DNA from 3 places in the Aliiglaciecola sp. SL4 genome. Region 2 is predicted to be linked to each of the others. Evidence: predicted binding sites of a transcription regulator. Region 2 holds the regulator's gene; each other region holds the start of a gene.
What was found. The regulator FliA, encoded in region 2, starts transcription of late flagellar genes. The targets are predictions, from matches to a motif close to CTAAAGNTNNNNNNNNNNNNGCCGATA.

Region 1 (10,864 bases), on a different contig from region 2:
ACTGGGGGGGCTTGAAATAGAGATCCCCAATGGCGACAGTTACGCTGTAGGGGATAGATACTTATTTCAACCCACTAAAAGTACCGCACAATCAATCGAAGTTATCATGACACGCCCCGAAGATATTGCTTTAGCCTCACCATTTCGTGTCGAGAGTAATTTGGATAATTTAGGGGATGCAAAGTTAACGGCATCCTCAGTTACCAATACCTTTGTTGATAGTACTTTGACCGATCCCATGGCGTCCGCTTTTGATGGCAGTGGTGGTTTTGTTGCAGGTAGCCCTGCGAGTCTTGTGTTTAATAGTGAATCCGAATTTGAAATTTTCGATGAAGCGGGTGTGTCATTGGTCGTGGTCTCTGGAGTTACCGACTACAATAATATAATGGAACAAGCGGCAAGTGATGGCGGTTGGCCATTCCCAGGGTTGGCCGATTTTCCTGGCTATGATTTTAGTTTACAAGGATCGCCTGTTGCAGGTGACCAGTTTACGATTGCATATAATACCGATGGTGTGGATGATAACCGTAATGGACTAAAGTTAGCCGGCTTACAAGATATGGATATCATGCAGCAAAATAATAATGGTGGTGGAAATTTGATTACATTCCACGAGTCCTACGCCAATATTGTTAGTGATATTGGTGCCAAGACGGCCTCGGCAAATATATCCATGCAGGCTGCTCAAGCTATGCAGACTCAGTCCAGCGATTGGTTTCAGTCAGTTTCTGGGGTCAATTTAGATGAAGAAGCGGCAAATTTAATCCGCTTCCAACAGACCTATGCGGCGGCGGCTAGAATATTGACTACCGCAAGCGAATTATTTGACACCATTTATAGTGCTACAAGGTAAATTGTACTATGGCAAGAATATCCACAAATCAGTTGTATGACCGCAGTATTAATACAATCACGCAAAATCAGGGAACCTTGTCTGATGTTCAACAACAACTCTCGTCGGGGAAAAAGTTGTTGCGCCCCTCGGATGATCCTGTGGGGGCTGCACAAGTTGTTAGGCTCACAGAAGATCTCGACAAAATTACTCAATATAAGCGTAATAATGATTTACTGACCAATTCATTGCAGCAAGAAGAGGTTGTTCTTAGTAATATTAACAATGCGCTGGATAAAGCGCGTCAATTAATGATTCAATCAGGCAATGGTGTTTACGACGAGTCTGACTTAGAAGCCATCGGAATAGAGATAGGCGCCATTCGAGACGAAGTATTTAGTTTGATGAATACGCAAAACTCCAACGGCGAATATATTTTTGCTGGATATCAATCGCAAACCGAAGCGTTTACCTATAATCCATCAGCAACAGGCGAAAAATATACTTTTTCTGGTGATGATGGTGTGAAGGAAATCCAAGTATCAGATGCACTCAATATTCAAGCGAATAGTTCTGGAAAGACTGTATTTGAAAATGTTTTAGCCAGACTCAATTTTACGGTTTCAGGAGACAGCGGACTAGAATCAATTTCATCCGTTATTACTGAACAGGCTGCTTTCGACAAGTTTCATGAAAATAATTACGATGCAGTCACCCCGGCTAATAATCAGTTTCAAGCGACTATTATTGCTGGTAACCAAGTTCAGATTGATAATGTAGGTACTGGAGAAACCATTGACACGGTCAATTTTACCTCTGGTGAACCTTTCGTTTTCAACGGTATTGAATTTAACGTTGAAGGGGGTGTAGGGGATACCTTCGATTTTGAACTAAACAAGCCAGAAAAAAACAATATAGCTGAAACGTTAAATAACTTTTATTTGGCCCTTAATGCTGGTGATTTAAGTGATAAAGAACTTAGTGAGGCAATTGCCGACGCATTGGTTGGTATAGATAACGGCTCTCAATCTTTAGCCAATGCAACCTCATCTTTGGGTGGCCGTTTGAATGTCGCAGAGTCGGTTTACGAATCAAATTTGGATCTTGAAATAGCCAATAAAACTGCCCGAGCAAATATTGAAGATGTGGATTATGCCGAAGCAATATCTGAATTAAGTAAACAAGAAACTGCTTTGCAAGCTGCCCAAGCCACTTTTTCAAGAGTAACTGGGCTAACTCTGTTCGATTACATCTAATTTTATATTAGAGATCGAGATGGGCTAAATATATGTGACTTTGGTTGTCAATGTGACTAGAGTAATAACTAATATATATTCCTTGCTCACTTTTTATCATCCCTGCATAGCTGCAATCGCCATCTGAAGGTAACACAATCTGTAGTGTTAACTTTTTCGTTTCTATGTCAATTTTCCAAAGTGCAGTTTTGAATTTTCCAGCCAGCCAAGCTCTGCCACAAATTAAAATCGTCTTTGCATCGAATTGCAAAATCACAGGCGCACCAATGTACTGTTTTAAATCATACCATTGCCAAGCACTGTAAGGTGGTTTTGCAACTCCCCATTGAGCAGTAAAAGTGTCTGCATCTCTGCGAACCACAGCATATGCATTGCCGTTTTGGCTAAAACACAAATCACTTTCATTAGGATAACCGAGGCCATGGCTGGCTAAACTAAGTGCGTCAGTTTTAAAACAATCAAAAGTGCGTAACGGATTACCTTTATACAGATTAAGTTGTTGTTGAGCTCGTTTGTAGGCAAACCCATAGGCTTGTCCATCTTGCCAACGAATACGCCAAACCCACCAGTTTTTTTCTGCAAACCAATGATGCGAGGACCAGCTTAACCCATCTTGGGAAAACCAACATAGTGAACGGCTATGCAACCATTTTCCTTTGTTATCGTAACAGCGGGCGTAGGCGTTCATCAGCAATTTACCATCGGGCATGACGGTTAATTTGGGATCTCGCAAATCACAGTTCGCCATTTTAAGACTTACGCCGTTAATTTTTTTACCATCTAAGTCGCAAATGACAATGCGTATATCGCCATCCTTACTCATATGATCAGAGGCCTCTCTAAAACTAACAAATAGTTTGCCTGCAAAGGCACACAGATCAGTAAATGCGCTGTGTTTCGAGGTTTTCCAAATCGAATTAGTCCAATTAATCATCATTTTTAAAATTTATTTTTGTCGAAAAATCTATTGAATCTCAAATAATTACATATTGCAAAGCGGAAATTTTTTGCCGTTTTAATAAAAAACGGCAAAATTTAGTTAAAGGGATTTTTTAATCCGTCGATACCTTATCTGAGAGAGCCAGTAACACCGATCTAGTTTTGACTAAGATTGATGTTCTTGAATGTGTTTTTTAACCACCGATTTTTATCGGTTGCCAGCGAAACGCTGGACTGAGAGTGTAGGAGATATCCCATGGGATTATACGTTAACACCAACGTTTCGTCTTTGAATGCGCAACGTCAATTATTTGATTCATCTAACCGTTTAGGCACGTCTTTTGAGCGTTTGTCTTCTGGTTTCCGTATAAACCGTGCAGCGGATGATGCTGCTGGTTTGCAAATCACCGACCGTTTAACCACCCAGGTTCAAGGTCTTAACCAAGCTGTACGAAATGCAAATGATGCGATTTCTTTAGCGCAAACCGCTGAAGGTGCGTTAGGCGAAGTAACAAACTCACTTCAACGTATCCGTACTTTAGCTGTTCAATCACAAAATGGTATCAACACCTCTGCTGACCGTTTAGCGCTTCAGAAAGAAGTATCAGCTCTTAAAACTGAAATTTCACGTATAGCGCAAACTTCACAGTTTGCCGGTGTTGACATCCTAAATGGCGCGTTTTCAGCGGCATTCCTAGTAGGTGCTAATGGTGGCCAAACTATCTCTGTTAATTTGTCTAGAACCAGTGGTTTTGGCGCTTCAGGGCTAGGTATTGCTGGTACTTCAGTTGCTAGCATTGCAACTGCATCTGCCGCGTTAACAGAAATTACCGCTGCAATTTCTACTGTTGGAGCTGTACGTGCCGATTTAGGTGCCCTGCAAAACCGTTTTCAATCTACAATCAGAAACTTAAGTAACATTTCTGAAAACGTTTCAGGCGCTCGTTCACGTATTCGTGATACAGATTTCGCAACTGAAACCGCTGAATTGACACGTAACCAGATTATCCAGCAAGCCAGTTTAACTGTTTTGTCTCAGGCTAATCAGCGTCCACAATCAGCGCTTCAGCTTCTAGGTTAATAGAATACGATTGGGAAATTAAAGCCAGGAGGTAGTGAATCTGTATTTAATGGCCCAAAACGTAGAGAGTGCGCTCTTTCCCTCCTAACGTAAGAGCGCTTCGCCGGCTAATTTAGTCGGCTTTTTTCTCAACCTAAACGTTTGAAAAATATAGGAATTAATATTTAGTTAGAAAATAGTCTAAAGAATTTCTCGATCCTGTTCGATAAAGATTTCAAGAGTGATGTACAAAATAAAAAATAATAAGTACACGCCCAAATAAGTGACGTAATAAAACTAATAATAGCGCACTTAGAATCACCGCAAAAACCACTAATAATAATAATAGGTTTGGCGGATTGCTTAAATCGTTAGGAGAAAAAAATGTCTTTATACGTCAACACTAATGTGTCGTCGTTGAATGCTAGTCGTCAGCTATTCACGTCGAACAATAATCTAAGTACTGCGTTTGAACGCTTGTCCTCTGGTTTTCGCATAAACAACGCGAAAGATGATGCCGCTGGACTACAAATTTCCAATCGTCTTACGACACAAATTCTCGGCCTAAATATGGCTGTAAGAAATGCCAACGATGGTATCTCTCTTGCGCAAACAGCAGAAGGTGCTTTGGCTGAAACTACTTCCGCATTGCAACGTATTCGTGTACTGGCAGTGCAATCTCAAAATGGTATTAATGGTTCTGCCGACCGGTTAGCGCTACAAAAAGAAGTTGATGCGTTAAAACAAGAAATCAGTCGTATTGCCGCAACATCGCAGTTTGGTGGTGTCAATATTCTTGGTGGGGATTACTCTTCAGCATTCTTAGTCGGTGCTAACCCAGGTCAAACTATCAGCGTCAATATTTCTAGACCAGGTGGATACGGTACGTCCGGTCTGTTTGGCTCTCAAAGCATTGAAGCAAATTTAATTTCAGTTGCCACTGAAGCACAGGCTTCTCGTGCCATGGCGGCAGTATTAGGCGCAATTTCTATAATTGATGCTAAACGTGCTGATTTAGGTGCAATACAAAACCGTTTCCAATCTACAATCAGAAACTTAAGTAACATTTCAGAAAATGTTTCTGCGGCGAGATCTCGTATCCGCGATACAGACTTTGCGGCTGAAACAGCTGAATTAACCCGCTGGCAGATAATTCAACAAGCCAGTATTACCGTGTTGGGACAAGCGAATCAACGTCCACAAGCTGCTTTGCAATTGTTGCAATAATAAGAGAGAGAAATCATGAAATATGATGCTGAGCAAGCAACAGGGGCAGGCTGCAACATTGAAGATTGATTAGAAAGAAGAAAACGGTCGGATTGCAAATTGTGGGGGCAGGCTGCAACCGACCGAAGAAGATACGTTTTACTAAGACAACTAGATAACTCACGCTGTATAAAGGCGCGGGCGAATTCTCACTCCATTATATAGCCTTAGGCTTTTTTAATGGGCAGTCGACTGGGCAGAAAAGATGCCAGGAGGTAGTGAGGAGGTATTGAGGTATAGGCCATCAATCCCGCCCGTCGACCAGAGCTTTCGCTCTTGCTTTTATACAGTTTTGTCAACCTTAATTGCTTGGCAAAACTGTCAGCCATGGTAATGACTGACAGTATGATTTTAGCATTTTGTGTGCCAAAATTATATTGTACTGAGTTATCGACACTTTTTTAAAGTAAAACTTCTAATAAACAATAGGTTAATTAAAGTTTAGGAGTGTGGATAATGACTTTATTTGTGAACACAAATATTTCTTCAATTAATGCCAAGCGGCAATTAATTACCACTAACAACGATTTAAGTACCGCTTTTGAACGTTTGTCGTCAGGTTTCCGTATTAATAGCGCAAAGGACGATGCGGCAGGTTTGCAAATATCTAATCGTCTAACCACGCAAATTTTAGGCTTGGACATGGCCGTCAGAAATGCAAATGATGGCATATCCTTAGCGCAAACTGCTGAAGGGGCATTAGCCGAAACCACAGTCGCGTTGCAACGGATTAGAGTTTTGGCAGTTCAATCGCAAAATGGCATCAATAATTCTGCGGATCGCTTAGCCTTACAAAAAGAAGTGTCGGCATTAAAAACCGAGATAAGCCGTATTGCCAGCTATAGTCAGTTTGGTGGGGTAAATCTATTGGATGGTTTTTATTCAGCTAAGTTTCTAGTTGGCGCTAACGCTGGCCAAACTATCAGTGTTAATATTTCTCGCCCCGGCGGGTTCGGCACTTCAGGCTTATTCGCTGGTTACAATATTTCGGTGGCATCTGAAGCTCAGGCTTCAGCGGCGTTAACTAGAGTAAGCCAAGCGATTTCCATTATTGATGCTAAACGGGCTGATTTAGGGGCAATACAAAATCGCTTTCAATCGACAATTCGTAATTTAAGTAATATATCTGAGAACGTATCAGCGGCAAGATCCCGTATTAGAGATACAGATTTTGCCACAGAAACGGCAAGCCTTACCCGTTCTCAAATTTTACAGCAAGCCAATTTGACGGTGTTATCTCAAGCCAATCAAAGGCCCCAGGCAGCGTTGCAGTTACTAGGGTAATATTAAAAAAACAGAGAACTCAATTTCTGAGGGTAGGAAATGAGAGGCCAACCCAGAGGCACATTGGAAATGTGTCTAGATAGGCCAAGGATGGCGGTGGTGTCGGCACCACCTGAATAAAAAGCCGACTAACAGGACTGAGAGTGTAGAAGTTTGGTTGAGAGGCCAGTATTCATTCTCTAACCCTGCCAGCCGGACAGAAACAGTATTTGCTCGTACTCCTAACGTGAGCAAGTTGGCCAGGTCATTTGATCTGGCCTTTTTTTATTCTTATTGCCAAAAAAATGGCTTTTTTTATTTGTCTCACGTTTATACCTGATAACTTAGCAATCGCTGTGCCAAAAATCTCCGAAGTCTAAAATTGAAATATTCAAAGTATTAAACACGTATAAATAACAACAGAGTAATATAGCTTAGTTGGCGGTCACCTTAGTTCACCAAATCGCATTTAACTTTGCTCCTTGAGGTGACTCTGACTCAACGCACTATATTTAGTGCAAACCATTTAAATGGGTAACACCAATAACATACACTCGGCTTCCTATATAAAACCAGCCTATACACCTCTTTTATCTCCTGCTATTTACTTATCTTTTTAAAATAAATATTCATCATTTTTTACTTTATTTTAAAGTTGTTATTTATCAATGGTTTATGTTTAGTAATAAATTAATAAAAAAACTAAAGATCTTCAAGGTGAGGTCGATAACATTAGTTGAGGGAAATTCTTTTTAAAGAATTTTAAGTTGAGAATAGGTAGAGGTGCCGATTCTCAATAAAAGAGAGGTGGCTTTCAAGGAGTATTTCTTGGAGGTCAAATTTGAGGCGAATTACCTTATCAGTTAATAGGTAGTTCTCAGGAGGTAAATATGGGTTTATATGTAAACACCAATGTGTCGTCTTTGAATGCTCAGCGTCAGTTGTTTGATTCAGGACAGTCACTTAGCACATCATTTGAAAGATTGTCGTCAGGCTTTCGTATTAACCGAGCAGCAGATGATGCGGCCGGTTTACAAATCTCAGATCGTCTTACAACTCAAGTAGAAGGTCTTAACCAAGCCGTTCGTAATGCCAACGATGCTATTTCGTTAGCACAAACGGCTGAAGGAGCTTTAGGTGAGGTAACATCTTCTTTGCAGCGTATCCGTACCTTAGCCGTACAATCGCAAAATGGTATCAATACATCTGCTGACCGTTTAGCGCTGCAAAAAGAAGTCTCAGCGTTGAAAACGGAAATTTCGCGTATTTCTACCGATTCACAATTCGCTGGTGTAGATATCCTTAAGGGATCATTTTCGGCAGCGTTTCTAGTAGGTGCCAACGGTGGCCAAACTATTTCAATTAACTTGTCTCGCTCTGGTGGGTACGGTTCATCAGGTTTGAACATAGGTTCATTGTCAGTTGCTACTATTGCTGGAGCATCTGGAGCCTTGACTTCAATTGACAATGCTATCTCTACTGTCGGTGCGGTCAGAGCTGATTTGGGTGCATTGCAAAACCGCTTCCAATCAACTATTCGTAACCTGAGTAACATTTCAGAAAATATTGCTGGTGCTCGTTCACGTATTCGTGACACCGACTTTGCAACTGAAACAGCTGAACTAACTCGAAATCAAATTGTTCAACAGGCATCTTTGTCTGTGCTTAGCCAAGCAAATCAACGACCTCAATCGGCGTTGTCTTTGTTAGGATAATTTGATTAGCTTTTAAAAGTTAGTCTATCAATGATAATGCCACTATACTTATAGGGTTAGTGGCAAATTGCTTTGAAGTGGAGGTGAAAGATGGATGTTAATTTTTCACAGTATGGCCAGAATTTTGCACAGCAAGAATTAACACCCCCGGTTTCTGTAAACGAATCTGAACAAAGTCAGCTCAGAAATGAACAAAAATCGGTGGCAGCATCTGCGCAAAATGATCAAGAAAATCAGAGAGAGGCCGATAACAACGTATCAATCAATGAAGATTCTGTAAACATTGAAAGTGCGGTTAGCGAAATCAGTGATTTTCTACAGACTTCTAATCGTCAACTATCGTTTTCTGTTGATGAAAAGAGTGAAAGGCAAGTTGTTAAAGTAACAGATTCAGAGTCAGGGGAGGTAATTAGACAAATCCCTACTGAAGAGGTTCTTGCTTTGTCTGAGAAAATCAAAGATCTCCAATCTGACGTAGGCAGCGCAGTAGGAGTATTGTTTAACAAGCAAGCTTAAATTTTTTATTAAAGAGGTTCGTCATGACAATCCAATCATTAGGTGTAGGCTCAGGGTTGGCTTTAGATGATTTAGTCACCCAATTAATTGCAGCTGAAAGAGAGCCAAAACAGGCTCGCTTGGACGAAAAAGAAGAATCACTTGATGCTGAGATTTCTGGCATTGGCCAGTTAAAATCTAAAATGAGTGATTTTCTAGACGCCGTAGATGAGTTGCGTAATGACAACCAACTCCAAGGGCGTGAGCCAGCTATTACTAATCCTGACGAATCAATTGAGCCTTTTACCGCTGAAGCAGCTAATAGTGCAGTGAAAGGTGAATATCAGATTGCCGTTACTCAGTTAGCTAGCGGTAGCAGATTAGAAACTGCTGATGCTGTGGATGGCGGATTTAATGAAAGTACTGATTCTGTTTTGTCATCGGGTAGTGGTAGTTTAACATTTAAGATTGACAGTACTGGCGATAGTTTCAATATTAATGTTTCAGCAGGTCAAACCTTACAACAATTGGCGAATGCCATTAACAGCTCCGATGATAACTTTGGTGTAAATGCCAGTATCATCGATACTGGTACTGCCGATGGCGGTGCTAAGCTTGTTTTCAGCTCAACCACTACGGGGGAGGGGAACGATTTAATCATTGTTAATAATGATGATTTGGCCGACCTCAACCGTGTATCAACCACAGATTCAACAGAATCAATTTCTTATCTAGACCCAATAGTGAGTGCACAAAATGCTCAAGCCACCATTGATGGTATCGCTGTTGAGTCATCCACCAACGAATTTGAAAATACCATATCGAGTGTTTCTTTTGAGGCATCTGCGGTTTCTTCAAAAGACTCGTTAGGGGAATTTCAAACCTCTACTTTAAAAATCGGTTATGACACCGAAGGTTTAGATAAAAAAATCAGAGACTTTGTCGATAACTTTAATGCGTTGGCCAAAGAGATTGAGACACTTACCAAATATGGTACCTCTGAGCTTGAAGATGATGGCGCATTAGCCGGAGACTTTATGGCACGTAGTATCACCTCTGGGCTATCGAGTATCATCGGCTCTAATGTTAGTTCTTCCGCCCTTGGTGGGTTATTTGCCATTGGTGTTGAACTTAACTCTGATGGTGAGTTAGAAATTTCCGATTATGATGAGTTTGGTTTGGGTAGTGGAGAAGAGCGACTCGCAGAAGCCCTAGAAGATAATTTTGACGATATAGCTGCGTTGTTCACCGATGAGGATGAAGGAATTGCGGCCCGTTTGTATGATTATACTAAAGAATATACCACCTTCAGTGGATTGTTAGCCACTCGAGAGAACTCTATAAAAGATGAAAAGGATCAACTCTCTGACGAGCGGGAACAATTTGAACTTCGTATGTTGAGTTTCGAAGAGATTTTACGTGATAAATATTTAAACCTAGACCAAACCGTTACCCAATTGAATCAAACCGGTAATGCATTAATGGCATCACTTGGTCAGGTATAAGGAGCAGTAAATTATGGCACTTAAAGGTATTAATGCCTATAAAAAAGGCAATTTGAAACAAGACGTGGCATCCGCCGATCCCCATAAAATTACCTTAATGTTAATGCAAGGTGCGTTGGATCGCATGGCTTACGGTAAAGGGTGTATTGAGCGCAAAGACTTTGAAGGTAAGTCAGATCACTTGTCTAGAGTTTCAGCAATCTTAATGAACCTAAGAGATACCTTAGATTTAGATATTGGTAGTGAAGTGAGTCAAAATTTATTTAATTTATATGATTATATGATTCAACGTGTCACAGATGCGAATATTCAGAATGACTTGAACATAATGGATGAAGTGATTAATCTAATGCTACCAATTAAAAATGCTTGGGCGAGTATTCCTGAAGATGCAAAACAAGAAGCTTATGAAGCGCAAAGGCAAAAACGTACTGCTGTCGTGTGAATAAATTAAATCTTAGTCATCAATACACTCCTGACAATCTTGATAGTGTTAATAAGCAACTCGAAACAGTATTAAGCAGTGACGAACT
Region 2 (10,864 bases):
AATTTTTTAGGTAAGAAATCCAACGCACCCGCATCAAGGGCGTCTAAAGTAGCTTGAGCCCCCTCTGAGGTTAAGGATGAAAACATTAAAATTGGCAGCGGGTGAGCCTTCATGATTCGCTTAACCGCAGTGATACCATCCATCACGGGCATTTCCACGTCCATTGTCACAACGTCCGGTTTTAACTCAGCGACCATTTTAATTGCTTCTTCACCATTGCGAGCTATACCTATCACGTCTAGCAAGCGGTCTTGGTTTAGAATATCTTTTACGCGTCGGCAAAAAAAACTGGAATCATCAACAACTAATACCCTATATGCCATTACGAAAAAGCGTCCTATTATTCATTTAGTTGTTATTTCTTTTTAGCGTATCGCTTTAATAAGCTAGGAATATCAAGAATTAAGGCAATACCGCCATCACTAGTAATGGTTGCGCCAGCCATGCCAGGAGTACCTTGTAGCAGCGCGTCAAGGGGCTTGATAACCACTTCTTCTTGACCTATCAAGCTATCTACAACGAAGCCAACTTGTTGCGTACCAATTTGCACAACCACCACATGCCCTTGATTTTTATCATCACCACTAGTTTGTTTCATTAACCAGTCGCGTAAATAAAAAAGAGGAATCGCTTTTGAACGCACAATCATTGTCAATTGACTATCAACCGTATTGGTTTTAGTTAAGTCCATATTGATAATTTCATTGACCGCGCCAAGGGGTAAAGCAAAGGTTTGTTTACCCACTATAATCATCAGCGTAGGTAAAATGGCTAAGGTCAACGGCACTTTGATTTCCAAGCGTGTGCCTTTACCTAACTCGGAACTAATATTAACCGTTCCATTAAGTTGATTGATCTTAGTTTTGACCACATCCATCCCTACACCGCGTCCAGAGATATCAGATATTTCTGTTTTGGTGGAGAATCCTGGAGCAAATATCAAATTGAATGCTTCTTCATCCGTCATTCTAGCCGCCGCATCAGCATCTAGAACACCTCGGCTGATAGCGATATCTTTTAACTTATCAGGATCCATGCCCTTACCATCATCTTCAATGGTAAGTAGTATGTGATCACCTTCCTGGGAAGCTGCAAGTTTTACGGTTCCCAATGAGGGTTTGCCGACAGCTACGCGTTCTTCTGGCATTTCAATGCCGTGATCGACAGAGTTTCGCACCAAATGGACGAGTGGATCAGCCAAAGCTTCAACTAAATTTTTATCTAAATCTGTTTCTTCACCTTCAAGATTTAAAGAGATTTCTTTTTTAAGACTTCGCGCTAAATCTCTTACTACGCGAGGAAAACGACCAAATACTTTTTTGATTGGTTGCATGCGGGTTTTCATCACCGCACCTTGCAAATCTCCAGTGACAACATCAAGGTTAGCAATGGCTTTAGTCATGCTTTCATCATTGATGTTAACACCTAAACTTAATAGCCTATTTCTAACCAATACCAACTCACCTACCATATTCATAATCTGGTCAAGACGCTTAGTATCTACCCTGACAGTTGTCTCACCTTGAACACCGGCAACTGGCTTTTTATCTTTTTCATCTTTTTTAACAGCAGACTTAGCTGCTGTTGGTTTAGGTATAACAGGTTTTTCAGCCTTAGATACTGACGTTTGGGGCTTGGGTGTTGATATTGGTTTTACAGGTTGTTTTGCTGCAGCAGTGGGAGCAGGCGGTTCTGCCTTAGGTGTTGGACTCACTGCGGGTCCCTTACCTTCCCCATGCAATTGATCAAGCAATGCTTCAAATTCATCATCTGAAATATCATCGGAGTCGGCACTACCATCTGATACGGAAGGTGTTGGTGCTACCGACGAAGAAGGTGCTTTAGCAGTCACTGACTCCTTCGAAGGTTGCGAAGGCTCGGGAGTCTCCGCTTTATCAGTTGAAAAACTGCCTTGGCCATGAAGTTGATCAAGTAAAGCTTCAAATTCATCGTCAGTAATATCTTCATCACTGGCACCACTCATAAGATCCAACGGAGTGGAATCCCGATCTGGGGTGGAGCCTTCAGCCTGAGAAGATCCTTCAGCAGCATCCTCTCCTAGATCTGATTTGTCCGTAGAAAAGCTTTTAGAACCATGCAGCTCATCCAACAAGGCTTCAAATTCATCTTCTGTAATGTCTTCCATATCATCATATGATTCGTCCTTTTGCACCTCAACCACTTCTTCAGGCATTTCAGGGACGTCAGGAAGTGCCGTAGGCGTATCTTCTGATTCGGGTTTACTTAAACGGTGCAGGGTTTCTATCAGTTCAGGGGCTGCGGCTTCCAATGGTTCGCGTTTTTTTACATCTTCGAACATTTGCACAACCACATCTGTGGCTTGTAAAATGACATCCATTAACTCAGGCGTTAAGGTGCGTTGTCCATTACGCATGGTATCAAAAACATTTTCCGCACCATGACAAATATCTACCAGTTCAGTGAGTGATAAGAATCCGGCACCACCTTTAACAGTATGATAACCGCGAAAAATCGCATTTAATAAATCAGAGTCTTCAGGGTTGTTTTCAAGATCAACAAGTTGCTCTTGCAATTGCTCTAATAGTTCACCTGCCTCAACTAAAAAGTCTTGTAGAATTTCTTCGTCAACTTCAAAAGACATGAATACGTTCCCCTTAAAAACCTAGGCTAGACAATAGGTCATCTACATCGTCTTGACTGGTCACCACATCATTTCGCGATTCTGCATCAATAATTGGCCCTTCAGCTTTCACAACATCTGTCTCAGCTTTCGATTTATGAGAAGTTTCATCTGCTTTTGCAATTAATGCACTGGTTTCAGAAGCGCCAAAGACAGTTAACATATGAACTAAACTGTCTTCCACTTCTTTTACCAAATCAATAACCCTACGAATGACCTGCCCAGTAATGTCTTGATAACCTTGTGCCATCAATATATCGGTCAGCAATCCAGTTAATTTATCTGTATCTTTTGAAGACTGCTCTAATAAATCATCTAGATCGGTACACAAGGATTTAAATTCTCCCAGTTGTAACTCTCTGGTCATCAACTTTTTCCATTCCGGCAGCAAATTAGTGATGCCCGTATGCAGTTTGTCAGCAATAGGCATGCTCGCTTCCACGGCATCCATAGTGTTATTTGCTGCTTTTTCAGTAGTTTCTAAAACATAGTTAAGGCGACTTTGCGCATCAGGAATATCTTCATTAGCTAAATTAGAAATGCGCTCATCAAGTTGAAAACTGTTGAGAGAATCATGGAGTTGACGGGTTAATTTACCCACCTCAGCAAATAACTCAACAGAATTGGTCAAAGAGGTTTCTTCCAGTAATTCACTGGCAGCCTGATTATCTCCATTTTCCAGTAACTCAACTAACTTTCTAGCATCATCAAGAGACATTGGAGCTTTATTAGAGCCGGTCATACAGACACTCCTAACTTCATTACAGATTAATTATCAACCGAGTCTCTCAAAAATTTTGTCTAGCTTTTCTTTCAGCGTTGCCGCAGTAAAAGGCTTAACAACGTAACCGTTAACACCGGCTTGTGCTGCCGCTACGATTTGCTCTTTTTTCGCTTCAGCAGTTACCATTAATACGGGTAAATGTTTTAAACTATCATCTGCGCGTATTGCTTTGAGTAAATCGATGCCTTGCATTCCAGGCATATTCCAATCAGTTACCACAAAATCAAAATCGCCTTGTTGCAACATAGGTAATGCAGTACTGCCATCATCGGCTTCTTGAACACTGGTATAACCCAGATCTTTAAGTAAATTCTTGATAATACGTCTCATGGTTGAAAAGTCATCAACAACAAGGATTTTCATATTTTTATCCAAAACCGTCTCCAATGAGGATTAAATCAAATGGTATTTTATCATTCTTCGTTAGCTCGCCAAGATTGCATTTTGCTTTTCAGCTTTAACATGGCTTGGCTGTGAATTTGGCTGACTCTAGACTCACTAACTTCGAGCACTTCACCAATTTCCCTGAGATTCAACTCCTCATCATAATACAATGACAGTACGATTGCTTCCCGTTCCGGTAAAGTAGTAATAGCATGTGCTAATGCTTTTTGAAATGAGCCTTGTAACAAATCTTGAAATGGCGTGTCGCTACCTTTATTTTGTTCAGTAGAAATAACATCTTCGGTAATTCCTAAATCTTCGATACCAATGATTTTACCGGCGTTAACCTCATTCAACATCTGATGATATTCGGCGAGGCTAACGTTTAACTTTTCAGCAATATCTACGTCTCTGGCATCTCGGCCGGTTTCACGCTCAACTTCATTGATAGCCTGAGTTATTGCCCGACCATTTTTATGCACAGACCTAGGTGTCCAGTCGCCTTTACGAATTTCATCAAGCATGGCTCCGCGAATCCGGATACCAGCAAAGGTTTCAAAACTGGCACCTTTAGAACCATCGAAATTTTTTGCAGCTTCAAGTAAACCAATCATGCCAGATTGAATTAAGTCATCCACCAATACACTAGCAGGTAACCTAGCTAATAAATGATGTGCAATACGCTTAACCAAGGAAGCATGTCTTTCTACAAGTTGAGCCAAATCGGCTTGTTGTTGATAAGCTGCTGCCTTTTTAATCACCGTTGTTCACCTACCACTTTTTCGGCAACAAGTTGTTCCAGGAAGAACTCTAAATGTCCACCGGGTTGATTAGGAATGGTCCAATGCATCGCTTTATCGGCAAGCCCTTTGATGGCGATAGATGCCGGAGAACCTGGAAAGGCATCAACGATAGCTTTTTGCTTCCGTACTGAACGACGAATATTTTCATCGTATGGCACCGTGGCGACTAGCTCTAAAGCAACATCAAGAAAGCGATTGGTGACTTTAGATAACTTAGCAAAGAGTTCTTGTCCTTCGCGCATGTTGCGCACCATATTGGCGACAATTTTAAAGCGAAATACACCATGTTCTCTATTCAGTAACTTAATCAGTGCATAGGCATCAGTCAGTGACGTGGGTTCATCACACACCACCATCATAATATCCTGAGAGGCCCGAGAAAAGCTCAACACCATGTCGGAAATACCCGCTGCGGTATCTACAATAAGCACATCTATATCGGTACGCAATTCACTAAAAGCACGAATTAATCCAGCATGTTCGGTTGGACTAAGCTCGGTCATTGATTGGGTACCAGAGGTTGCAGGCGCAATCAGTATGCCATGCGGGCCCACAACTAAGACTTCATCCAATGTACACTCACCAGATAAAACATGGGAAAGGTTTTTTTCTACTCGCAAGCCTAACATTACGTCTACGTTTGCCAACCCTAAGTCAGCATCTAGCACCATAACGCGCTTGCCCATTTTAGCCATTGAAATAGCCGTATTTAAGGTGATGTTCGTTTTACCAACTCCACCTTTACCACCGGTTACCGCAATAACTTTAATTAATCGAGATTGATTCATTCGTCTTAAGCTTCTCGCTTGGTCGTCGATCATATTGCTAATGCCGATTTATTCTGTTCTGACTTAGCAGTATGGATCAAACCATATTTTTTATAAAGCTTAGCCGCCGCAGAGATTAAAAACTTCGCATCTGCTACTTTAATATCTTCAGGGACACGTTGCCCATCAGTTAAATAACTTACAGCTAGCTTGTGTTCAATTGCTACACTTAACGCTTCTCCGAGACTATAACTCTCATCGAGCTTGGTTAAAATACATCCCTGCAAATCAATTGCGCTAAATGCGCTAAGAGTATGTTCCAAAACTTTATATTGAGCATTGGCTTGAATTACAACATACTTCTTGATGTTAGCACATGAATGTTGATTTAAGGTATCTAACTGTTTGATTAATCGAGAATCTCTTTGTCCAAAACCAGCAGTATCGATTAGTACCAAACGTTTGTTGCGTAGTTGAAAGAGTATATCTGACAATTCTTCTGCATTTTGTGCTTTTTTTACGCTACAGCCAATAATTTTTCCATAAGTGGCCAATTGTTCAAAAGCGGCAATCCGATATGAGTCAATTGTTACCATAGCAATTTGATCTGCACCATACTTTTGAGCAGCTCTAGCAGCCAACTTAGCAATAGTAGTGGTTTTTCCGGTACCTGTAGGACCAACTAAAGCAACCACTCCTTTATCCGCCAGAATAGCATTACCTGTGGTTTGAATTCGATTAGACAATAGTTTAAGTAAAAATAACCAAGCTTGCCGTTCATCGGCGTTCTCTGGTGTATATGACACTATGTCGTCAGCAATTTGACTACTAATCCCCATATCCATCAATCTTGAGGTTAAATAGCCGTGCATTGGGTGCGCACTTTGACGCTCTTGTTTAAGTAAACCAGAGACTTGAAATTGAAGCACATTGCGCAACGAGTTCAATTCGCTTTTTAGTTCATTTATCGCAGAATCAGATACGCTTTCAGGGGCTGAGTGTTTCTGCCTATTAACATTATTCGCCACTTGATGATTATCAGTATACTGCGATTCAGAGGCATTTGCAGAAGCTTGTTTTTCAAGTAATTCTCGTAAGCTGTCTGGTCCAGAGTCACCAATAATTTCGCTCAAACTCGGTACCTTTTGCGTTGCTGCACGGGCACTTTGCGGCTGAGCTGATTTTGCATTGCCTGCTCCTGCATGCATTGACATAGATGCCGTTTTGTTTTCACTAGCAAGTTTACTTCTTTGATTAGGCTCACTATTAGCTTCCGGCTTGGCTTGGTCGTAGGCCGCTACAATTTCAATGCCTTCAGAAGTTTTCTTGTTGGACATAATGACCGCATCACCACCAAGTTCTTTTTTTACTTGGTTAAGCGCATCGCGCATATCTTTTCCAATAAATCGTCTAATTTTCACATTGTTCCCCAAAGAAGCATTTGGTCTGGTTTAAATAAATTAGTTTGTGCCATTTTATTGACCCACTGCACTTACAATTCGAATTTGTTTGTCGCTTGGTATTTCTTGATAGGAAAGTACGTGCAATCCCATCACTGAGTGTTTGAAGAACTTTGATAACACCGGTCTTAGCATGCCTGAAGTAAGCAAAACAGCTGGTTCACCTTCTAGTTCTCTTTGCTGTGAAGCTTCGGTTAAGGACGTTTGCAATTTTTCGGCCAACCCGGGTTCTATTCCGGCACCATCTTCTCCACCGGCTTGCAATGATTGATGCAGCATCTGCTCTAGATCAGGTGCCAAGGTTATAACAGGCAATTCTTGTTCGTTATTGTTGATTTCCTGCACTATCAAACGTTTTAACGATATTCTGACGGCAGACACCAATACATCCGGATCTTGAGTTTTAGGGCCATATTCGCAAAGGGTTTGTACAATACTGCGCATATCACGAATGGGCACACCTTCATAAAGTAAGGTTTGCAGTACTTTCACTACGGTACTCAAAGGTAAGACTTCTGGTACTAAACCTTCAACTAATTTAGGACTGTTTTTAGCCAGCATATCGAGCAATTGTTGCACTTCTTCATGACCTAATAGCTGATAAGCATTGTTGGTGAGCAATTGGCTAAGATGTGTGGCAACAACGGTGGCTGCATCCACAACGGTGTAACCTAATGTTTGAGCGTGCTCTCGCTGTTGAGGGCGGATCCAAACGGCTTCTAAACCAAAGGCAGGATCTCGAGTTGCTTTACCGTCTAACTTCCCAAAGACTTGTCCGGGATTAATAGCTAATTCATCGTCATGACTAATTTCAGCATCTCCCACCGTTACCCCAAGCATGGAAATGGTGTAGCTATTTGGGTTTAGGTCAAGGTTGTCACGGATATGTACCGGTGGAATTAAGAAGCCCAACTCTTGAGACAACTTTTTACGCACACCTTTAATACGAGTTAATAGTTCACCACCTTGGGTTTTATCTACCAGTGGAATAAGACGATAGCCCACTTCTAAGCCAATAGTGTCAACATGTTGCACATCATCCCAACCGAGCTCTTTAATTTCTTGAGGTTGGCTTGGCTCCTGCGTATTTTCTAAGGCTTGAGGCTCAGTAGCCTGTTTCTTCGCGTTCCAAAAATTATAATACGCTACAGCGCCAACAAAGGCACTAAAACCAAGAAATGCTAAATGCGGCATCCCTGGTACTATGCCCATTACGAACAATATTGCTGAGGTCACGTAAAGCGCTTTTTGATTGCCTAATTGACGTCTCATTTCCTGACCCATTTCTTGAGAGTCATTTTCGCGCGTCACAATAATTGCAGTAGCTACTGAGAGTAATAACGAAGGAATTTGTGCTACTAGACCATCACCTATAGTCAAAATTGTGTATATTTCAATGGCTTCACTAAATGCTAAGTCATGTTGAATAATACCAATAAACAGCCCACCAACGATATTGATAAGCATAATGAATAAACCCGCAACGGCATCGCCTTTAACAAACTTTGATGCACCATCCATTGAGCCATAAAAATCGGCTTCGCTGGTAATTTCTAAACGTCTTTTTCTTGCTTCGTCTTGATCAATATAACCCGCGTTTAAATCGGCATCTATTGCCATTTGTTTGCCAGGCATTGCATCCAAAGTAAAACGGGCACTGACTTCAGAAATACGCCCAGCACCAGCGGTTACGACTTTGAAGTTGATGATCAGTAAAATAGCAAATACCACTATACCCACGGCATAATTACCACCGATCACCACTTCACCAAAAGCTTGAATAACCTTACCGGCGGAATCACCGCCTTCATGACCTTCTAACAACACAATTCGAGTGGAAGCCACATTTAGGGCTAAACGCAATACTGTCGCCACTAACAAAACTAGAGGGAAAATGCCAAAATCGACGGGTTTATTAGTAAACACCGCCACCAAAATCACCATAAGTGATAATGCAATATTGAAACTAAAGAGTATATCCAGCAGAAATGCAGGCATCGGCAGAATAACCATACCCATAATAGCTAGCACTACGATAGGGGCGCCAATCCCATTCATAAAGCTTTTAACCTGATTTTTATCTACTCGATTGAGGTAACCTGCAAGTTCCATAAACAATTTTTTGACGGTTGTGAATATGATCTTGAGTTTTGCAACAAACGCGCCAAAAATATCGTCTGTTAATTGACGTTTTCTCGAACCAAATTTACAGGGAGTACTGAAAAATAGAATCAAGGGTTCTACTGGGCTCAAAACCCGTGAGCTGACTATTAAAATACGGAGAGAGTAATTGACTTTAACCAGGTTATAGGCTTTACATATTTGCGTTTTAATTAACACAAATAGAAGATAAAAACAGTGACCGTTTAGTTAACTAATAAAATTGCAGGTTGTCACAAGTAATCATTTAAACAGGCATAAAAAAACCCGGCAACTGCCAGGTTTTTTTAAAACATCACTGTGACTTATTTAGCAGCAATTTTTCTGCGAACTAATAAACCAAGACCTGCTAGCATAAGAACCAATGCTGAAGGCTCTGGAACATAAGTTACATCACCTAAAAATGTATCGGCCAATACAATTGGGAAGTAGATACGGTTGCCATCACCATCGTAAGAAACTTCATCCAAAATTAGACCACCAACAAAATCACCAGCAAGTAATAGTAAACTGTAATCAGGCGTATCACCAAACAAATCAAATACTACCTCAAAAACTGCTAAACCAGTAGTCATATCAAATGGGTCAATACCTGCCACAAGTGAATCACCATATTGCCCAACGTAGCTATCAGCCAAGGTTAAACTCAAACTACCTAAGGATAAATCTAATTCAGCGGTACTTAGAAACCCTGCAGGATCAGCATCTTCAGTATTATAGGTAATAGAACCAATAGATTGATAACCCTCAGTTAAACCATATGGGTTTGGATCCGCTATAAAAACATCTGCATAGATATCTTGTTGAATAATTGCGCCAGCGTTAGCTGAAAGAGACATTCCTAATGTAGTGGCGATAAGACCTGTTGCGAGCAAAACTTTTTTCAAATACTTCATACTAGTGAACCTTAATTATTGTTTTAAACGATTTCGTTCATTATTTATTGTTATTGTTTTATTGTTTTATTGTTTTTCGGTCACAATCTAAGCAGTGCGACCTCTGCCACTGAATAAAGCAATTACTGAACCACTTTATTTTTATTATATTAATCAGTAATTTATTATTACCTAGTAGAATTAGTAAATGAAGATCGTTAAAATCTTTGACACCTAACTGCTTTATCACTGTTCACTTTCTGATGATTTTTTGGACATATCATCTTGTTTTGAGGGTTTTTTCTGAGTCGATTCAGACCCTTTATCCGCTGATAAGGGAAAATCACAATCAGACTCTTCTTGGTCGCCTACTACATCCTCTAGTCGAACTTTATCAACACTTCGGAACGTATTGATTGGTCCCGCTAGCGCATACAAAGCGAAGACTAAAAACAAAACTAAAGAAGGTGCTGTGGCAACGATAATGAACACCAGCATTACAATGAGTAAACCAACAAAAGGGACCTTACCGTGCCAATCCACTTCTTTAAATGAATTGTATTTAAAGTTACTTACCATTAATAAACCTGCTAGACCAGTTAACACCGCGACCACAAGGCCAAAGTCTTTACCGTCAACATCGTATTCCACTCCTACCCAGACCATACCAGCCACCAATGCAGCTGCAGCAGGGCTCGCTAAACCTTGGAAGAAACGTTTGTCTGCTACCCCTAACTGGGTATTAAACCGTGCCAATCTAAGTGCGGCCCCAGCTACGTATATAAATGCAGCCAACCACCCTATCTTGCCTAGATCAGTTAATCCCCAATTATAAGCAACAAGAGCCGGTGCCATTCCGAAAGACACCATGTCGGCCATAGAATCGTATTCAGCACCAAATTCGCTTTGGGTATTTGTCATTCGCGCTACACGACCATCAAGGCCATCAAATATCATTGCCACAAAAAT
Region 3 (10,864 bases), on a different contig from region 2:
TTCTTCTCGTGGGTATTATTGTTGGTCCTGCGACCGGTATCATAAATGCTGACCAAATATTTGGTGACTTGTTATTTCCCGTAGTGTCACTTTCTGTCGCAATTATTCTGTTCGAAGGGGCTTTAACACTTCGCTTTGAAGATTTACGTGGTCATGGTTCCATGGTTCGTAATTTGTGTACATCAGGGGCTATTTTGACTTGGTGTTTAGTCGCTGTGATCACTCACCTTGTGTTAGATATGTCTTGGGAAATGGCCTTTTTGTTTGGTGCCATTGTGACGGTGACCGGGCCAACGGTAATTGTCCCCATGCTTCGCACCGTGCGGCCAAGCAACAAATTGGCTAACATTCTTAGATGGGAAGGTATCATTATTGATCCTATAGGCGCATTGTTAGCTGTATTGGTTTATGAATATATAATTTCTACGCAAGATGCATTAAGTCACACTTTGTGGGCATTTAGTCTCACAGTGAGTATCGGCTTGGGCGTTGGCGCAATTATGGGGTATTTACTCGGCCTCGCCCTGCGACGAAATATTATTCCTCATTATTTGCGCAACACCGCAGTGTTAACCTTAATGTTAGGCGCATTTGCCGGTTCGAATATGATAGCTCATGAGTCAGGCTTGCTTACTGTCACAATTATGGGCATGTGGCTGGCAAATATGCGAGATGTGGATGTTGATGACATTTTAGAGTTTAAAGAAACCTTAAGTGTATTATTGATCTCTGGTTTATTCATTTTATTAGCCTCTCGAATTCAGTTGGATTCACTGTTACATGTCGGCTGGGGAGCAATTATTGTTTTATTGGCGATTATGTTTATCGTCAGACCCATTTCGGTTATGGTTTCGTCCCTAAAAACAGGCCTTAACTGGCGAGAACAAGCGTTTTTGAGTTGGGTAGCACCAAGGGGCATAGTCGCAGCTGCAGTATCTGCATTATTTTCATTGAAGTTAGAAGCCCTTGATTATGCACAAATAGAAATATTGGTACCCCTGGTCTTTTTAGTGATTATTTCTACCGTAGTGGTGCAAAGTCTTACTGCAGTTCATGTAGCTCAATGGCTCGGAATTCGTGCTCCTAAACCAAATGGTTATCTGATATTTGGTGGTGGTGCGTTTTGCCGGATGTTTGCCAAAGAGTTAATGGACAACGATATAAATGTTTGTGTGGCTGACACTAACTGGGATGCCATCCGCTCCGCTAGAATGGAAAACATTCCCACTTACTTCGGCAATCCAATGTCAGAACATGCATCACGAACATTAGATTTATCCCTATTTGGTCGAGTGCTGGTGATGTCACCTTATCGCCAACTCAATCCCATGGTGACATTTCATTTTGAAGATGAGTTGGGTAAAGGTACAGTTTTAGGTTTGAGCAATAATGAACAACAGCAAAGACCTAGCCATCAAATATCTGAATCCTACGCAAAAAAACTGGGATTATTCGATGATGGGATCACCTATGGAAAGCTCGCAAGTTGGGTGGCAAAAGGGGCTAAAATTAAAACCACTCAATTAACCGAGAGTTTTTCAATGGACGATTATTTACAAGAATATGAAGGGAATGTGTTAGTGCTATGTGCATTTGATAGTCATAATAAACTGCGAATGCTGACTAACAAAAAGTCTGTTGATCCCAAAGCTGGGTGGCGAATAATGAGTTTAGTCATTCCAAAGGAAACGGATTCTGAATTAGTCACTAAATCTAACGAAGATAAATAACCTAGATGGAGTGGTCATTAAACAATTATGACGTTTAAATTAAGTGGCTAACCGAGACTCCGCAGGTTGTTATTGAGGTTTAAATTTGCCTGTTTAAGGTTGTGGTAACGCGCTTAAACAGGCTCTAAGACTACTATCTATAGTTGTTACTTCAACTGAGTCGCAAGGCTATCTTCAAGTTTTGTGTCTTAGTTGGGGCGTATGTGTCTTAGCAAATGCAACTGCCTTAAAAAAGGACAGGGTGCGCTAGATTCACGTCGGTAATTATTAACAACCCAGTCTTTTATATCCTCTATATGCTGGTGGGTTTTATCGTTATTAACCAACACTAGCTTGTGGTATATTCACGGTGAAAAACTATTATAAAGACCTTAGTCAAGGAACCGGGTTTCAATCATGAATGATATGAGTTTAGTTACTAAAAATCTTCGGGCGGTTAATCATATTCTAGTCGCTGAAGATGACTTAGATGATCAAGAATTGATCCGTGATGCCCTAACTGAAAATAAACTGGCAATGGAAAAAATTAAGTTCGCTCAAGATGGCGAAGAGCTTATTTCTTTACTTAACAGCGCTGAAGTTTTACCAAGTTTGATACTGCTAGATTTAAATATGCCTCGTAAATCAGGAAGAGAGGCTTTGGAAGAGATTAAACGAGACCCGAAACTCAAACATATTCCAGTGATAATATTTACTACTTCGGATTCAGAAATCGACATCAAAGAGTGTTATTTTCTAGGCAGCAATGCGTATTTAACCAAACCAAACAACTACTTCGATTTGGTGGTACTAATGAAAGACCTTATTAATTTCTGGTTCTGCCAAGCGCAAATTATCGTCGATTAACCCCGCTTTTTAAGCTTCAATAAAAACCTTCAAGTAAGGTTAAAGCCCACAATTGTAATGTCCTAGTTCTATGGCGTCTCCTAGAGGATTCGAACCTCTGGCCTACCCCTTAGGAGGGGGTCGCTCTATCCAGCTGAGCTAAGGAGACATTTGTGAAATTTTAAAGGGGCCAAGACTATACTAAAAGAGCCTGTGTAAAAACAAGTATGAAGGCTTCAGTTTTTAAGGATAAATTGATTTACGCAATATCAAATAACCCTTTCTAATTTCACCGCGAGCCTTTCATTGCCGTACATCCAACCTCAAGTACAACTTAGAGTTTTGAAACAAAATCATTGGCTTGAATATTCGCTAATAAACTTCCGTCTTTTGAGACCGCAACTGCTGAGTCAGGGGAAACACTAACAATTTTAACTGGGGTTGGGTGTAGGTTGAACTGAGTAAAGGTTTTTCCTTGTGGATCAAGTATCTGTTGTAACTGAAAAAGTGTGAACTCATCACCTTTGAGGATGCCTTGATTGCTACCAACATCCAAAGTGAGTTGTTCGCCACTGACTTGAATAATACGTCCGTAGGTAGGGGCACAGGCGAGCTTTTCATCGACATTGATGGCAATATCCTGCATAACCGCTGATACTGCTGTTCCAAACGGGCTTTGCCACAACTGGTTGCTGTTGATGTCTACACTTTGGTGAGTATCAAAATCCCATGGTGCGGCGGCGTTATAGGATTTCTGCCACATCAATGAGCCTGTATAGCCGTCTAAAAGGGTGACTTGGTAACTAAAGTTTCTAGATGGTAAATCGTTACTCCATAGCTGCCACTTAGGTGTTTTAGGGTTAGTTACACTGATGTCTTTAACCGTGGCGGTTAATACATATTGAGCGTTTGACTGCTTTGCCAACGTCATCGCATCATTTATCAAGGTAATAGGCTGCTGAGCATAATAGAAAGGTAGAATAGTTTGAATGCTCGACTGCTGCGCGAAGTCTTCGAAATTTTGTTGCAGTATTTCTGGTAAAATAGTACCAATCTCAAAAATATTGCCGGTAGTTGCTTGCTCTCTATTGTTGATGGGATGCCAAGTAGTGACAATGCTTTTAGGGTATTCTGATGATTGACATACATTCTTATTGGCAAATATATCTGCCCGCAAAGACACAGTAAGGTAGCCGTCCCTCAACACTTCATCTATGAGCTCAATACTATTTACTTCACCGCTGGCGCGAATGGTTAAGTCATCATTTTGCAAAACCCCGTTTGCCATCTTTTGTACGCTGTGAACTGATGCCCCAGCAAATAACAAAACTTGTTTAATTGCATCTTGGGTCGCATTTTGCCGCGCCAACTCTATATTGCCGTTTCTTATTGCCGCTTGGCCGCTAGACTCGAACCAGGCAGCCGAGGATAAACCAGAGAATAGTACTGAGGATAATACACAAAAGAATGTGATTAACTTAACAGAGAAAAGTTGACGATGTGCTGATTTCATTCACAAATTATCCAATAAGAACTTAAAATTAAAACGCTTAGCAGGTGATACCTTGCTTAGTCATTACTAAACTATGAACTCTCAATAGTCATGGCAATTTGCAGTATCTTTATGCTTCACTACGCGTTTATGTACCCTTAATTATGCATCTTTTGTACCTATTTTGTTAAGCTGCCTAGTCAGAATCTCGGCTATATTGGACTTCAATTATTATTCTTTTTATTTGATTGTAAATTTGTGTTCTAAAGGAACAAAAATTGCTACAAAAGATATCAGAGAGCAGAGAATAAAGAATTGAGAATGAACTTGATAACGGTATTTATTGAGTTTGAATACTAGCCATGAAGCGATTTAGCTAAAAAGTATAGTTAAATAATTACTGAGAAAAGATATGAAATTACTTTATACCATTGTAGTTGTAGGGTGCATGCTCGGAGTCGTAGGATGTCAAAACCTTATCGATAAGCAGGTAGAGTGGGAGACCATCGAACCAGAGACGTATCCTGTGATCCGTTCCATTGGGTACGCACCAATAGACGCTCAACGTGGAAGTGATAGATCAGCTAAAGTCCTAATGGCGGTTAAAGCATCGAAACTGGATGCGTATCGCGAATTGACCGAACAAGTGTATGGACAAAAAATTGACGGTGAGCAGTCATTAGCTAATTTAGTGCTTACAGATACACAATTGATGGCCAGTGTCCAAGGTGTTATTCGCGGTGCCCGAGTCGTTAAAAGTTATCCCATTGGAAATGACTCATACGCCACTGAATTGGAACTCGATTTTAGTTTAGTGCATGATTTATATTTGAGTACGGCTAAACCGAAGCAAGTCAAAAAAGTCCGCTACTATTGAGCTTAACCCTCTGTGAGCTCATTCAAAGGATAAACTAACCCAATCAGGTTAGTTTCATTTGGTTGGATAAATTAAGGGCTGTCGTCTTAGCTAATTCAAAGAAAGAATTTAAGCCGTTACACTCTTGCCAGATGAGCCGCCTTTGGGTTTGCCGCTTTTGTCGTATGTCATTGTTTCTTTTGCACGGGACTCTAATAATAAGCTGCGCAGATGTTGTAGACGCAACTGACCTTGTTCTACCGCTTTTTGATTGATCTCTGTTCTGAATTTGCATTGAGATAAAGACTGATTAATTTTATCAAACAAATCTTTAATCTCTTGTTCAGTTGCCCAATCAGGATGTTTTTCAACTTGTTGTTCGATGGTTTTGTCGGTAACGGCAATGGCTTCTAATAATGCAGATTTGTCATTAATCACTGAGGTTAACGATTCAGCATCTCTGGTGCCGATCAAATGAAGTTCAGACTCAAGTAACACTGTCAGTGAGTCAAGTTGTTGTTTTTGCTTTTCTAGGAGGGTAATTAGGTTATTCATTTAGCTTTACTTTTATTGTGAGAAGCTAAACCAATCTGGCATTAAATTCTAATCTTTAATGCCAAATACTTGAGCTTCGAGTTTGCTAATTTTTTGCGCTAAAACATCAGGATTAACGCGATACTCACCATTCTGGATGGCTTTTTTCAATTTGTCGACCTTTTCCTGATTAACCGGAGTGTCAGTTGATTTTTTTTGCACTTGGCTAAGCTGCTGTGCAGATTGGGTCAAGGATACAGAATCCTGCCTTGGAACTGCCACAGACTTTGATTGTTGCGCTGCAGATTGTGCAGTCGCTTGATTCTGAGATTGTTGTTGATTCAACCTCTGATTCTCAAGTTGTGGCTTTTGATTTCCACTGTTTACATTGTTAATTGCCATAATGACCTCGAATACCTAATTTTCCTCACTTATCTTATCGGCCGTAACTTTACGATCTTTAGTGAAATTTGGAAATAAACTAAATATTTTTCAGATAAGTTCAAACAGTCGCTATTACGCTGTAATTATCGACAGTTTACGCTAAATATATTATATCTGCACAACTACTTGATGGGTATTTATAACCTGTGCATGTACGACTCTTTTCGATTTACTGTTCTTGACTGCAATGGTATCGCCCAAATTGCCATCTTGTTGAGCAATTCCCTTGGTTTTTATACTGACTCCACCGGTATTAGCAGTAATCAGAATACTATCTCCTTTGCACACAAAACACAGTTGACCGGGAACCACGGGTTGACCAGGACGACTACGCTTCTTCATACGTGCCCCTACAACCGTATTTATATGGGAAAAAGTGCTGGTGCGTATAAGGTTTTTATCTAACATTACAACTCTGACATCATCTTCATTTAAAACCGTACCGGGGCTGACCGAGGTTGTAAGTACGACCACAGGCTGAACACGTGTAGCTTTTACCATCATATAAAGGTACCAGTTGGTTTCTTCACAACTAGCTCTAACTGTTATATTACTTTGCGCCAAAGCTTCTTTACTTGCAGAAATGGTGAATGGCACAGGGCAGTGAGGGATGACGATTCGCTTATCCAAGGGCATTGCTTTTATGGTTAAATTATCATCACTTACTTGTGTATATTGTTTCAACTCAGTTTTTACGTAATTTTCCACCGCATTACTTAGTTGTTGTTTGGATGTATCAATATCACTAGACTGTGTAGCAAATGCATTATCCAGAGCCAAAGTAACAATGAAAATAACACTAAGTAATTTAGTCGTTGTATGTTTTGTCGATATTTTCATGTTCAGTTGCCACCGTTTTGTCTATGCTTATTAATTCATTAAGCAAACAAAGATAAGCGTCAAAATTCAGTCACAAAAAACTGTTTTGGCGCTACTATTAGTCAAACTTGCTTTTTCTGATAGGGATAACGCAACAATTGTGCCTATTTTAAACTTTATTGGGGTGGTATATGTCGGGAATTCTTGACTCAGTTAATCAACGCACGCAAATAGTTGGTCAAAACCGGCTTGAGTTATTATTATTCAGGTTAAACCGTAGACAACGATTTGGCATTAATGTGTTCAAAGTTCGTGAGGTACTGCAATGCCCGCAATTAACGTCAATACCCAGACAAAACCCACTTATTAGAGGTGTGGCTCATGTTCGAGGTCAAACAATATCCGTGATTGATCTAAGCATGGCAACCGGTGGTAAAAAAATAGAAAATATCAATAGTGCCTTTATTATTATTGCCGAATACAATCGTTCTGTGCAGGGTTTTTTAGTGGGTTCCGTTGAACGTATTATTAATACCAATTGGGACGCTATTATGCCTCCTCCCCAAGGCACCGGAAAAGCCAGCTATTTGACGGCTGTAACCGAAGTTGATGATGAGCTTATTGAAATTCTTGACGTCGAAAAAATTCTTAATGAAATATCACCTTTAAAAACTGAAGTGAGTGAAGGTTTAGCTGCCGGTTTAAATATGTCGGATTCTCCTGCAAATGATAAAATCATTTTTGTTGCAGATGATTCAGCGGTAGCGAGGAGTCAAGTTAAAAAAGCGCTTACGGCATTGGGTTTGAATATTGAAGTGGCTAAAAACGGACTTGAAGCCCTTAATCGACTAAAAGAAATTGCAGCTGAAACCGGCGATGTTACCGATAAAGTAGGGGTATTAGTGTCTGATATAGAAATGCCTGAAATGGATGGCTATACCCTAACAGCAGAGATTAAACACACTCCGGAACTGAGTAAACTTAAAGTCGTTTTGCATACATCCTTAAGCGGTGTTTTTAATCAAGCAATGGTACAAAAGGTGGGGGCAGATGATTTTATCGCTAAATTCCACCCCGATGAATTAGCTTCTGCTGTAAAAAAGTGGTTTAACAAATAAAGCGTTACTATACGACGGAAGTTAATATTTGAAATTAGATCAATTAACGCCTTATGAGCTTTCAGAGTTTGCTCATTTTTTAGAGCGTCAGTGCGGTATTGTATTAAATGAGCAAAAAGACTATCTGGTTTATAGTCGTCTTGGTCCATTAGTTCGTCAGGAAAACCTAACGAGTATTTCTGAACTCCTTAATATCATCTATAAAAGCCATTCCAGCAAAATGCGTGAAAAGGTGGTTGATGCAATGACTACTAACGAAACCTTATGGTTTCGTGACAAGTACCCCTTTGAAATTCTAAACCAAACATTGCTAAGCCAGTTTGCTAATGCTAACCGCAAAGTAAGAATTTGGAGCGCAGCCTGTTCTTCTGGGCAAGAGCCCTATTCCATAGCGATGTGCATTCATGAATACAAAAGGAAACACCCAAGGGCGTTTCCTTTTGGAGTGGAGATAGTTGCTACAGACATATCAACCCAAATGCTCGAAAGAGCTAAAACAGGTAAGTTTGATAGTATTTCAATTAGTAGAGGGTTAGCTGAAGAGCGTAAAAATCGGTTTTTTAAGGCAGCAGACAAAAACCATATGCAATTGAATAAAGAGATTGTTTCTATGGTGAACTTCCGACCTCAGAACCTGTTAAACAGCTATTCTGCCTTGGGACGTTTTGACGTGGTTTTCTGTCGAAATGTGCTGATTTATTTTTCGTTAGACAATAAGCGGAAAATACTGCAACAAATTGCCGCTTGCCTGCAAAACGATGGAGCTTTATTTCTTGGAGCATCAGAATCCATAGCAGGTTTAAACCAATTGTTTAGCTTGGAACGTAATAATCCAGGTATCTTCTATATTAAAAAAAGCATTTAATACAACATCTTGCGTTTTCTTTCCCGTCACTTACGATTCTAGGTAATTGTCTTGGCATAGCCCTTGCAAAATTTTTCTCAAGCGAGTTTTAAGTTGAGAACAGTATGGCAATTAGTCTTGATAAATTAACCGGGTTTCATAGCCGAGCAATGCAGGTTAGAACCGATTCCATGGAAGTAATTTCAGGTAACTTAGCAAACGCTAATACTCCTGGTTACAAAGCGCGTGGCGTTGATTTTCAAAAGGCCATGCAATCGGCCAATCAAGATCGTCAGCAAAATATGACTCGTACTCACGAAAAGCATTTTGAAGGGGCGATGCAATCTCAAGCAAGTATTGAGTTTCGAGTTCCATTGCAGCCCGATACCGGCGACGGTAATACCGTAGAAGTACAAGCTGAACGTAATGCTTTTTTGGAAAACGGGATGCGATATCAAGCAAGTATACAATTTTTGAATGGCAAGATTAAAGGTATGAAGAAAGCATTAGCTGGAGGGCAAGGCGGATGAGTTTATTTAGGGTTATGGACATTGCTAGCACTGGCATGAGTGCAGAAAGTGTACGGTTAAATACAACTGCCAGTAATATTGCCAACGCAAATAGCGTTAGCAGTAGTTATGACGCTACTTACAAGGCTCGCCATCCAGTTTTCGCAGCTGAGATGCAACGAGCGACAGAAGCACAGTCACAAGGCTCAGGCGTGCAAGTACTTGGCATAGTTGAAAGTCAAAAACCACTACAGATTGAATACAGCCCAGGCCATCCAATGGCAGACAGCAATGGCTATATTTATAAGCCAAATGTGAATGTGGTTGAGGAAATGGCAGACATGATGTCAGCATCAAAATCGTATGAAACCAATGTTCAGTTGGCAGACACTACAAAACGTATATTTAGACGTGTGTTGCAACTTGGTCAGGGTCAATAAATCACTGATTTAGTGAGGAAATTAACGTGGAAATATCAAAAACAACAGGATTAGACGCTAACCTGTATGTACAAGAAGAAACCGTGCCAATTGATGATGGCAGTAATGAAAGGTTAAGTCAGGAAGACTTTTTCTCTCTACTAACCGAGCAGTTGGCGAATCAAGATCCCACTAAACCTGTGGACAATGATCAGATGGTGTCGCAAATGACTAGCTTCAGTATTTCTGAAGGAATAGATTCATTGAATACAAAATTTACTGAGTTTGCTTCTAGCATGTCCTCAAACCAAGCGCTGCAAGCATCAAGCCTTATAGGCCAAGATGTTTTATTGCAAGGGAATGTAGGGCACTTGAGTGATACCAGTACCGGGGTGACGGGCGTGGTGATTACCGATCAAACTACTCAAGATTTACAAATTACCATTGAGTCTGCATCCGGTGAGTTGATTAAAACTATAGATGCGGGTACGCAGTCAGCTGGAAATATTGAGTTTACATGGGATGGTAAAGATGCAAACGGCAATGATTTGCCAGCTGGCAATTATGCAGTTTATGCACAAGGTACGCAAAACGGGGAATCAATAACTTTACCCACCGCAGTCAACAGACATGTGGATAGCGTCAGCTTTGCAAGTAACAATCAAGGTGTCATTTTAAATTTGGATGGCGAAACAAGTGTCAATTTGAGTGATGTCATTCAAATCGGTGGTTAATTAAAAATGTTAGCCCTTTAGTTTAGGAGAGAATAAACGATGTCTTTTAACATAGCATTAAGCGGTGTTTCAGCTGCTCAGAAAGATCTAGATGTCACTGCAAATAACATTGCAAACGTAAATACTGTCGGTTTTAAAGAATCTCGTGCCGAATTCGGTGACGTTTATGCTTCGTCGCTATTGGCAGCCGGTAATACAAAAGTGGGCGACGGTGTCTTAACCCAAGATGTTGCTCAGCAATTTTCTCAAGGTAGTCTTCAGTTTACCAATACTGCACTGGACCTGGCGATTACTGGAAATGGTTTTTTTGCCACTACTCCTGAAATAACCTCTCGTGATTTTTCATTTACTCGAGCAGGGCAATTCAAGCTTGATCAAGATAACTTTGTGGTTAATTCCAACGGTGATAACTTAATGGGTTTCCCGGTCAACGCTGACGGTACCTCTTCATCTGTGGCGTTGAGTACAACTATTCCAGTGAGAATTCCAGACTCTTCAGGCTCACCACAACAAACCACCGAAGTTTCACCTCGCTTTAAT

Region 1: the regulator FliA is predicted to act here: its motif matches at 7,319-7,345, upstream of AB6T38_RS05930 (flagellin).
Region 3: the regulator FliA is predicted to act here: its motif matches at 5,875-5,901, upstream of flgM (flagellar biosynthesis anti-sigma factor FlgM).

The regions. Positions count from the first base shown of each region.
Region 1 is NZ_JBGOSE010000003.1:117,558-128,421, reverse strand. It holds gene flgK (flagellar hook-associated protein FlgK) at 1-853, shown strand, start outside; gene flgL (flagellar hook-associated protein FlgL) at 862-2,088, shown strand; gene AB6T38_RS05950 (hypothetical protein) at 2,096-3,025, opposite strand; gene AB6T38_RS05945 (flagellin) at 3,284-4,108, shown strand; gene AB6T38_RS05940 (flagellin) at 4,472-5,314, shown strand; gene AB6T38_RS05935 (flagellin) at 5,810-6,637, shown strand; gene AB6T38_RS05930 (flagellin) at 7,507-8,331, shown strand; gene AB6T38_RS05925 (flagellar protein FlaG) at 8,422-8,847, shown strand; gene fliD (flagellar filament capping protein FliD) at 8,871-10,331, shown strand; gene fliS (flagellar export chaperone FliS) at 10,345-10,776, shown strand; gene AB6T38_RS05910 (hypothetical protein) at 10,773-10,864, shown strand, end outside.
Region 2 is NZ_JBGOSE010000001.1:196,985-207,848, reverse strand. It holds gene AB6T38_RS00915 (chemotaxis response regulator protein-glutamate methylesterase) at 1-323, opposite strand, end outside; gene AB6T38_RS00910 (chemotaxis protein CheA) at 356-2,623, opposite strand; gene AB6T38_RS00905 (protein phosphatase CheZ) at 2,637-3,404, opposite strand; gene cheY (chemotaxis response regulator CheY) at 3,438-3,821, opposite strand; gene AB6T38_RS00895 (RNA polymerase sigma factor FliA) at 3,860-4,591, opposite strand; gene AB6T38_RS00890 (MinD/ParA family protein) at 4,588-5,454, opposite strand; gene flhF (flagellar biosynthesis protein FlhF) at 5,451-6,821, opposite strand; gene flhA (flagellar biosynthesis protein FlhA) at 6,876-8,972, opposite strand; gene AB6T38_RS00875 (PEP-CTERM sorting domain-containing protein) at 9,326-9,916, opposite strand; gene pssA (CDP-diacylglycerol--serine O-phosphatidyltransferase) at 10,142-10,864, opposite strand, start outside.
Region 3 is NZ_JBGOSE010000003.1:135,201-146,064, reverse strand. It holds gene AB6T38_RS06055 (cation:proton antiporter) at 1-1,730, shown strand, start outside; gene AB6T38_RS06050 (response regulator) at 2,127-2,576, shown strand; tRNA gene AB6T38_RS06045 (tRNA-Arg) at 2,648-2,724, opposite strand; gene AB6T38_RS06040 (flagellar assembly protein T N-terminal domain-containing protein) at 2,890-4,068, opposite strand; gene AB6T38_RS06035 (LPP20 family lipoprotein) at 4,460-4,924, shown strand; gene AB6T38_RS06030 (flagella synthesis protein FlgN) at 5,033-5,458, opposite strand; gene flgM (flagellar biosynthesis anti-sigma factor FlgM) at 5,507-5,839, opposite strand; gene flgA (flagellar basal body P-ring formation chaperone FlgA) at 5,990-6,721, opposite strand; gene AB6T38_RS06015 (chemotaxis protein CheV) at 6,892-7,818, shown strand; gene AB6T38_RS06010 (protein-glutamate O-methyltransferase CheR) at 7,847-8,683, shown strand; gene flgB (flagellar basal body rod protein FlgB) at 8,788-9,192, shown strand; gene flgC (flagellar basal body rod protein FlgC) at 9,189-9,611, shown strand; gene AB6T38_RS05995 (flagellar hook assembly protein FlgD) at 9,638-10,324, shown strand; gene flgE (flagellar hook protein FlgE) at 10,364-10,864, shown strand, end outside.